Regions from separate parts of the Neorhizobium descurainiae genome, predicted to be linked through region 2. Evidence: riboswitches for the same ligand, from Rfam matches in the RefSeq annotation. Region 2 holds a riboswitch; the other holds the start of a gene.
The links. A riboswitch is a leader RNA that binds a small molecule or an ion and turns the genes downstream of it on or off. The one in region 2 is predicted to bind cobalamin.
Positions count from the first base shown of each region.

Region 1: linked by a shared signal. The riboswitch ahead of ACMGE0_RS19500 (DUF1636 family protein) and the one ahead of ACMGE0_RS13110 (aromatic ring-hydroxylating oxygenase subunit alpha) in region 2 are both predicted to bind cobalamin.

Region 1 covers NZ_JBLFFK010000011.1:164,744-168,774, forward strand. Annotated here, with positions in the region: gene cobN (cobaltochelatase subunit CobN) at 1-853, opposite strand, end outside; gene cobW (cobalamin biosynthesis protein CobW) at 864-1,901, opposite strand; gene ACMGE0_RS19500 (DUF1636 family protein) at 1,898-2,314, opposite strand; cobalamin riboswitch at 2,416-2,637, opposite strand; cobalamin riboswitch at 2,709-2,921, shown strand; gene ACMGE0_RS19505 (CbtB domain-containing protein) at 2,959-3,135, shown strand; gene ACMGE0_RS19510 (CbtA family protein) at 3,149-3,922, shown strand; gene cobO (cob(I)yrinic acid a,c-diamide adenosyltransferase) at 3,919-4,031, shown strand, end outside.
Region 2 covers NZ_JBLFFK010000006.1:95,281-99,311, reverse strand. Annotated here, with positions in the region: gene ACMGE0_RS13125 (FAD-binding oxidoreductase) at 1-91, opposite strand, end outside; gene ACMGE0_RS13120 (L-threonylcarbamoyladenylate synthase) at 105-1,082, opposite strand; gene ACMGE0_RS13115 (DUF6656 family protein) at 1,116-1,730, opposite strand; cobalamin riboswitch at 1,884-2,099, shown strand; gene ACMGE0_RS13110 (aromatic ring-hydroxylating oxygenase subunit alpha) at 2,212-3,456, shown strand; gene ACMGE0_RS13105 (BA14K family protein) at 3,575-4,000, shown strand.

The DNA of each region.
Region 1 (4,031 bases), on a different contig from region 2:
GCACGCCGGTGCGGTCGAAGATCGTTTCGCCCTTTTCATCCGTGCCGCTGGCGAAAGCCGTCGTGGCTATGATCGCCGCAGGATCGAGGCCTGCAATCGTCCGTTCGACGAAAGCGACCGCATCCGCATCCTTCAGGCCGCTGACGAAGATCGGCAGCGGCGCGAAACCGCGAGCAGCCAGAGCTTCGAAGAGCGCATCGATCGGCGCGGCATCGTTGGCAAGCAGCATGGAACGGTAGAAGAGGATCGGCAGGCGCGGCGCATCGGCAGCGAGGCTGGAAAGCAGCCTCTCGACGCTGACGATGCCATGGCCGGGCTTGTAGAAACCGGCCTTCGGCATCGCCGCCGCGCCAGGCAGGGGCGCTGTTTCGTTTCGCGCCAGCGCGGCCAGTCGCCTTGCCAGCCGCCGCATATTGTCCGGGCCGCCCTCGCGGAAGCAGGCGAGAATGCCGGCAAGCTGCTCTTCGGAAACCGTCGAGGCGCCGACAAGCCGCTCGTCACGAATGCTGCATTCGCCGGGCAGAAGCACGAGCGCGATCCTCTTGCGCTTCGCCATGCGTGAAAGTTCATCCACCCCATAGGCCCAGCGGTCATAGCCGCCGAGAATGCGCACAAGGATGACCTTCGCATGTGCCGCCGTCTTCTCCACCCAGAGGTCGACGGACATCGGGTGCCGCAGGTCGGAAAGGTTGGCCAGCCGCAGGCTCGCCCGACCCTTGTCCCAGGCTGCAGCGATGCCGTTCAGGTCGCTGCCGGAAAAGGACAGCACCACCACATCGGCGGGCGACTGGTTGAGGTCGACCGGCTCGATCAGGTCGTCGAGCGACGACGATGTGGTGGCAAGTATGTGCATTTCCGTTGCCTTATGCGGCCAGCATCCTTTCGATCGCCGCGCGGTCGATCCCTTTTTCGCCGATCACGACAAGACGGCCGTGCCGCGCTTCGCCGGGCGCCCAGGCGCGGTCGAAATAATGGTTCACGCGCGATCCTACAGCCTGGACCTGCAGGCGCATCGGCTTATCCGCGACCTCCACAAAGCCTTTTATGCGCAGGACGTTCTCGGCTTCCGCCGTCACGGAGATGCGGGCGGCGAGTGCTTCGGCATCCGCCACGGCCGGCAGGTCGACGACAAAGCTGTCGAAGTCGTCGTGGTCGTGATCGAGCTCGTCGTCGTGATGCGTCTTGCGGTTCCCGATGTCATCCTCGACGGCGAGCCCGAGGCCGATCAGCACTGCCGGATCGATCGCCCCATTCGCGGCCGAGACGATCTTCACGGCCCGCGGCAGGTGGGCGGTAACGCGATCCTTGGCGGTGGCGAGCCCTGCGGCATCCAGAAGATCGGTCTTGGTCAGAACGATCATGTCGGCACAGGCGACCTGGTCCTCGAAGACTTCCTCGACCGGGTCGTCATGGTCGATCGAGTCGTCTGCCTGCCGCTGGGCTTCCAGCGCGCCGTGATCGTCGGCGACCCGGCCCTCCGCCAGAGCCACGCCGTCGACCACGGCGACGACGCCATCCACCGTCACGCGCGCCTTCACATCCGGCCACTGGAAGGCCTGGACGAGCGGCTTCGGCAGCGCAAGTCCGGAAGTCTCGATGAGGATATGGTCGACGCGCGGTTCGCGGGAGAGGATCTGGTCGATCGCCGGCACGAAGTCGTCGGCGACGGTGCAGCAGATGCAGCCGTTGGCGAGCTCGATGATATTGTCTTCCGGGCAGGTCTCGATGCCGCAGCCCTTCAGCACGTCGCCGTCGATGCCGACATCGCCGAATTCGTTGACGATGATCGCCAGGCGCTTACCGTCGAGCTTCTCGATCAGGCTGCGGATCAGCGTGGTCTTGCCGGCGCCCAGGAACCCGGTGACGACGGTGCAGGGAACGCGGTCGAAATTGACGCTCATGAAGGCATGTCCTCGTGATGGTGGAAGGGTGGAATGCGGGCCGTCATGCCTTTGCCGCGGAGGCAGGCGGGACGGCCACGAAGGGGAAGGAAGCCGCGCTCGTCCCCGGCGAGCATCATTGCGCCGGTCACGATGTCTTCGACATTCTCCAGCGTCAGATGCCCGAAAACGTAAGACCAGCCGGATCGGTGGTTGAAGGCCGCGCTCGGGCTCTTTTCGCAATTGGCGAGGCAGGTGACGGGCTTTACGGCAAGCGGCTTGCCGGCTGTAGCTTCCCGCAGAGCGGCGATCATCCCGATGCCGGGGCGTGTTTCGGGATCGATCTCGTCGCGGCAATTGGTGCAGACGAAGATCGTCACATCCACGGCTTCCGGGACGGTTTCCAGATCGTCTTTTCGCTCGTCACTCATCATCTAAGCCGCGTTACCGCCAGTTCGAAAAATCGGGGCGCGGAGCAGAAGGGCAAGCCCGCCTGCGGTGAATGACAAGACTTCCTCCGGAGCACCCCGCCCGGCGAAGCTTAAATCGAACGGCAGGTCTCCTGGCTCGCGGGTCGCCGCCATTTGCCTGCCTTCCCGGTTTTCCCAGTGGCTTTCCGGCCCAGAGGCCTTGCTCGGCAAAATGGCTCGCCGCCTACAGTTGCGGGGGCAGCCGCGGCATTGATCCCAAGGATCGCACCGCATTCTCTCTTAGCCCTTCCCGTTGCCGGAAAAGGACCGTCTTCTTTCAACTAAGCCCGGTCATAGCCCTATGTCAATGGAGTGCGGCGGGCGTCGCAAAGGCGATTGCGGGGCTCGCGAATTCGTCTATAGTGACCGGACCTATGGTGCCCGAAAGGGTTTTGAGGGAATGCGGTGCGACGGATTTGCCGTCAAACCCGTGGCTGCCCCCGCAACTGTAAGCGGAAAGTCTTCGTCCAAAACGGCCGGTTGGCCGTCAAGCCACTGGAGCAATCCGGGAAGGCGGGCGAGAGGCGCCTGATCCGCGAGCCAGGAGACCTGCCAGAGGTGGTGAGAAACTTGAACAGCCCTCGGGTGGAGGGCGAAAGGACGAGACCATGGTAACGAATTCTGCCGCAAGTGCGGTCAGCGTTTCCGCTTCGAAGATCATTCCCCTCGGCATGACGGCCATTCTCGGCCTGTTCATCGTCGGTTTTGTCGGCTTCTCGCATCTGGAAGTCGTCCACAACGCCGCCCACGACACGCGCCATTCCCTGGCCTTCCCCTGCCACTGAGAGGAATTTCCAAATGTCGCTGTTTCGTAACATCGTCTTCACGGCGGTGATCGCCGGGCTGTTGTCGGGACTTCTCCTCACCGTCATGCAGCATTTCTCGACGGTGCCGCTCATCCTGCAGGCCGAGACCTATGAAAATGCCGGCGGTGCCGAGGCCGGTCACAGCCACAACCATGAGGCTGCCCCGGCTGGCGGTGTCGCGCCCCCTGCGGCGGCTGAACATAGCCACGACGAGGAGGCCTGGGCTCCCGCCGACGGTTTTGAGCGCCTCATCTACACCGCCGCAGCCGATATCTTGTCGGCAATCGGCTTCGGTCTCGTGCTGATCGCCGCTTCGGAAGCCCTGGGAGGCTTCAAGGGCTGGCGCGGCGGGTTGATGTTCGGCATTGCCGGCTTCCTCACCGTCAGCCTCGCTCCCGGCCTCGGCCTGCCGCCGGAACTGCCGGGCATGCCGGCCGCCGAGCTCGGTCCGCGCCAGATCTGGTGGATTTCGACGGCCATCTGCACCGCTCTCGGCCTCGGCCTGCTCGCCTATACCCGTTCGGTCGTGTTTGCCGTGCTGGCGATCGTTCTGCTGGTCGCTCCGCATCTGGTTGGCGCTCCCCTGCCGCCGACGCATGAGACGGCGGTGCCGCTGGAGCTGCATGCCCGCTTCGTCAATGCCGTTTACGTCACCAATCTGGTGTTCTGGGCAGTGCTCGGCGCGCTCATCGCGGTGGTCCGCGAGAAGTTCCGCGCCGGCGAAGATGTCGCGGTGCGCCCTTCGGCGGGGCTTGCTTCGCGGTGAAGGAGATCGATCAGGCGGCAGCCGAGCGCCACCGCGCCAAGATGGCGAACCGCAAGGCGGTGCAGGATGCGGAAGTGGCCGGGAAGATCCTCGAAAAGGGCCTTCTCAT
Region 2 (4,031 bases):
CCATGTCCTGCGGGTCGCGCAGGACATGGCTTTCGCCGACGATCGCCGCGAAGCGGTCGAGAAGCTCTGGTTTCGGTCCGGAAATATCCATCGGCAGCCTCCTCCTATTCCCGTGGCGCGGCGGCGCGGGCCAGCCGGTCGTTGATCGCCTCGCCAAGCCCGTGGTCGGGAATGGGCGTGACGGCAATACGGGCCGCACCGGTCGCATCGGCGCGCTTCAGGTAAGCGAACAGATTTGCCGCCGCCTGCGCAAGATCGCCGGAAGGGCTCAAATCAAAAACCGCGGTGGCAAGCTCTATTCCCTTTACCGGGGCGGAACCCAGCCGGATCAGCGCTTCGCCGGGTTCGACGTGATCGGCGTTGAGCCGGACGGCCGCGCCCGGCGCATAGTGGGAGGCGAGCATGCCCGGCGCCTCGATGATCGCCGCCGGGCCGTCCGGCCGGATCACCGGGAGGCCGGTGGCTTTCTCGATCTCCTCCACCGCGACGCCGCCGGGTCTCAGTAGGCGGATAATGCCGTCCTCGACGCGGACGATGGTCGATTCCACGCCGACGGGGGCTGCGCCGCCATCGACGATGAGCTTGAGCCTGTCGCCCAGGTCCTCCGCCACATGCTGCGCGCTTGTCGGGCTCACCTTGCCGGACGTGTTGGCGCTCGGCGCGGCAAGCGGCTTCCCGAAGGCGCGGATGAGCTCGGATGCGAACCCTTTCGGCAGGCGGATGCCGATCGTGTCGAGACCCGCGGTGGCGAGCGAGTGGATGCCGCTTTCCGGCTTCAGCGGCAGGATCAGCGTCAGCGGCCCCGGCCAGAAGGTCTCGGCGAGCTTTTTCGAGATCGGGTCGAAAACCGCATAGCGCTCGGCCATGGAAAGATCGGCCGCATGGCAGATCAGCGGGTTGAAGCGCGGCCGGCCCTTGGTCTCGTAAATGCGGGCAATGGCTGCCGGGTTGGTGGCGTCCGCGGCAAGCCCGTAAACGGTCTCGGTGGGGATCGCCACCGGATAACCTTCCGCCAAGACGGCTGAGGCCTTGAGGAGCGCGCGTTCATGATCCCGGGTGATGTCGATGATGTCGGCCGTCATGTCCGCCCGTCAATAGCGCGGACCGGGCTTCCGTCAAAGCTTTTTGATGATTTCGCGCAGCGCATGGCTCGATGCGCCGAGCGTCAGCACGTTCTTGATCGCTTCCATCGGATCGTTGGTCTGGAACAGGAGCCCGTTCTTGCGGATCGAGCGGTCGATCCGGAACGGTTCGCCCGGCTCCCCCTCGATCGCCACGGCGAAGTACATGCGCGAATAGGTCGTGCTGATGCGTTCGAAGAACCTTTCCTCCTCGCCGATCTCGGAAAAGAAATTGGCGATATAGAAGGACCAGCTGACCGGCATGCGGCGTCCGAGGAACGTTCTCGCGGCCGTGACATGGCAGTAGCCGAGATGCGGACGCTCGTCGAGCGTGCGGTGGAAGATGATCTTCGGGAACTGGATCGATCGATGGAATGCGTTGATCCGCTCGTGGCTCTTTTCTCCGGCTGCTTCCAGTTTCTTGCCGGTGCGCGCGGCGACGTCCGCATAACCGATATAGCGCCGTTCTGCCGGCACCCAGATGGCGCTGTCGCGGGCGATGCGTCCGGTCCGCAGGAATTCCGAATGCGCGGTAGGCTTCGTCCCCGCCGGCGCGGGAGGCTTCGGCGGAGGAGCTTCGTAGTAGCGGAATTTTCCTTTGGCCTGCACGGGGGCATCGCTCCTGTTGATGCCGGAAATCTTGAGCTTCAGCCCTCAATGACAGGTTTTCCTTTCGCGGGGCTTAAGGGTTTTCCGAAGCCGTCGTCAATGCGGTTGCCGATGTCGCAATGTTGCCTATGCGACACGTGGGGCAGATGATTATATCCGCTGCAAGCTCAAGGTGCCGCCTCGCTAGGGAGGGCGGAGAATTGGGAAGCCGGTCGAAGCCCGGCGCTGCCCCCGCAACGGTGGTGGAGTGTAAGAGGCATGGCACAAGCCACTGGGAAAGAGCCGCAAGGGCCGCCCGGGAAGGCGCCATGCCCGTCCCGCGAGGGACAGCTCCTGAGCCCGGAAACCAGCCTGAGGTGAAAGAGAATTTGACCGATCGCGGCGGGCGCTCGGGACGCGGAGATTGGCGGGGCGAGACCGGCCGGCGTTTCCATGTCCTTCCGCAGGCCGCCCCAAGGCTCGCTTCGACAAGGAAGGCAAGATGGAAACTCGCAGTCAGGTCCTGCGGCAGCTCAAGAACCGCCGCGAAGGCTTCAGCCTCGAACAGGCCTTTTACACCGATCCCGATTATTACAAGCTCGATCTCGAATTGATCTGGTATCGCGATTGGCTGTTCGTCGGCCACGATTGCGAACTGCCCAAGGCCGGCAGCTATTTCACGTTGCAGATCGGCGACTATCCGGTCGTCGTCGTGCGCGGCCGTGACGGCCTGATCCGGGCGCTCCACAATACCTGCCGCCACCGCGGCAGCCGGGTATGCACCAAGGAAAGCGGCTCGGCGGTGCGGCTCGTCTGTCCCTACCATCAATGGACCTACGAACTCGACGGCTCGCTGCTCATCGCCCGGCAGATGGGCCAGGATTTCGACAAGAGAGAGTTCGGGTTGAAGAAGGTCCATTGCGAGAGCGTCGCCGGCTACATCTTCATCTGCCTTGCCAACGAGGCGCCGGATTTCGCGCCCGTTCGCGAGGCGATCGAGCCCTATATGGCGCCGCACCGCCTGTCGGAGGCCAAGGTCGCCCACCAGTCGACGATCATCGAGAAGGGCAATTGGAAGCTCGTCTGGGAAAACAACCGCGAATGCTATCATTGCGCCGGCAATCACCCGGAACTCTGCCGCACGTTTCCGGAAGCGCCTACCGTCACCGGCGTGTCGGGCGCGATCGACGATCCGGTCATCATCGAGCACTGGCGGCGCTGCGAGGCGGCCGATCTGCCGAGCGAGTTCAGGATATCGCCGGACGGCCAGTTCCGCGTCGCCCGCATGCCGCTGATCGAGGGCGCCGAAAGCTACACGATGTCGGGCAGGAATGCCGTGCAGCGAAAACTCTCCGACGACGTGACGATCGATGGGATCGGCACGATGCTGCTCTTCCATTACCCGACCACGTGGAACCACATGCTGGGCGACCATGCGGTCTCCTTCCGCGTCACACCACTCGGACCGGAGGAAACGGCGGTCACCACCAAATGGCTGGTCCACAAGGATGCGGTCGAGGGCGTCGATTACAATCTCGAAGAGCTGACGCATGTCTGGAACATGACCAACGACCAGGACCGCCAGATCGTCGAGGAAAACGCCTTCGGGATCCGTTCGCCGGCATATGAGCCGGGACCTTATTCGGCGATCCACGAGGGCGGCGTCATGCAGTTCGTCGAATGGTATTCGAATTTCATGGTCAATCGCCTTCAGGGCGATCAGACGATGCTTTCGATCGTCGCATGATGCAGTTTGCCCTGGGACCGATCGCTTATTCGTGATTGGCTCCAGCCCGGCCGTCATGGAACCAAGTCCTTCTATCCGCGTTGTTTTCTGCCAATACTTCCTGAAAGGAAACACCAGGATGAGACCCCTCCACCTGCGTTTGACCGCGGCAGCGCTTGCGGTCGCTTCTGCGCTCACCAGCTTCACATCGGCTCAGGCTTTGCAGATGCCTTCGGCTCCCGCCATTTCGGCTGCAAGCGCCGTGACGGATGTCCAGTACCGGGATCGCCGTGACTGGCGGCGCGACCGCTACGGCTGGCATCGCGGTTATCGCGGCTATCGCGATCGCCGTCCGGGCTATCGGTATTACAATGGCTTCTGGTTCCCGCTGGCGGCCTTCGGCACCGGGGTAATCATCGGCGGAGCGATTGCAAATGATCGCGGCCCTTATTCCGGCCGACATGTCGCCTGGTGCGAGAGCCGCTACCGTAGCTATCGCGCATCGGACAATACCTATGTGCCGCGCGCCGGCGTCCGGGCGCGATGCGTATCGCCGTACCGGTAAAAATCGTCTCGGGGCTGGATGTGGAACCCGG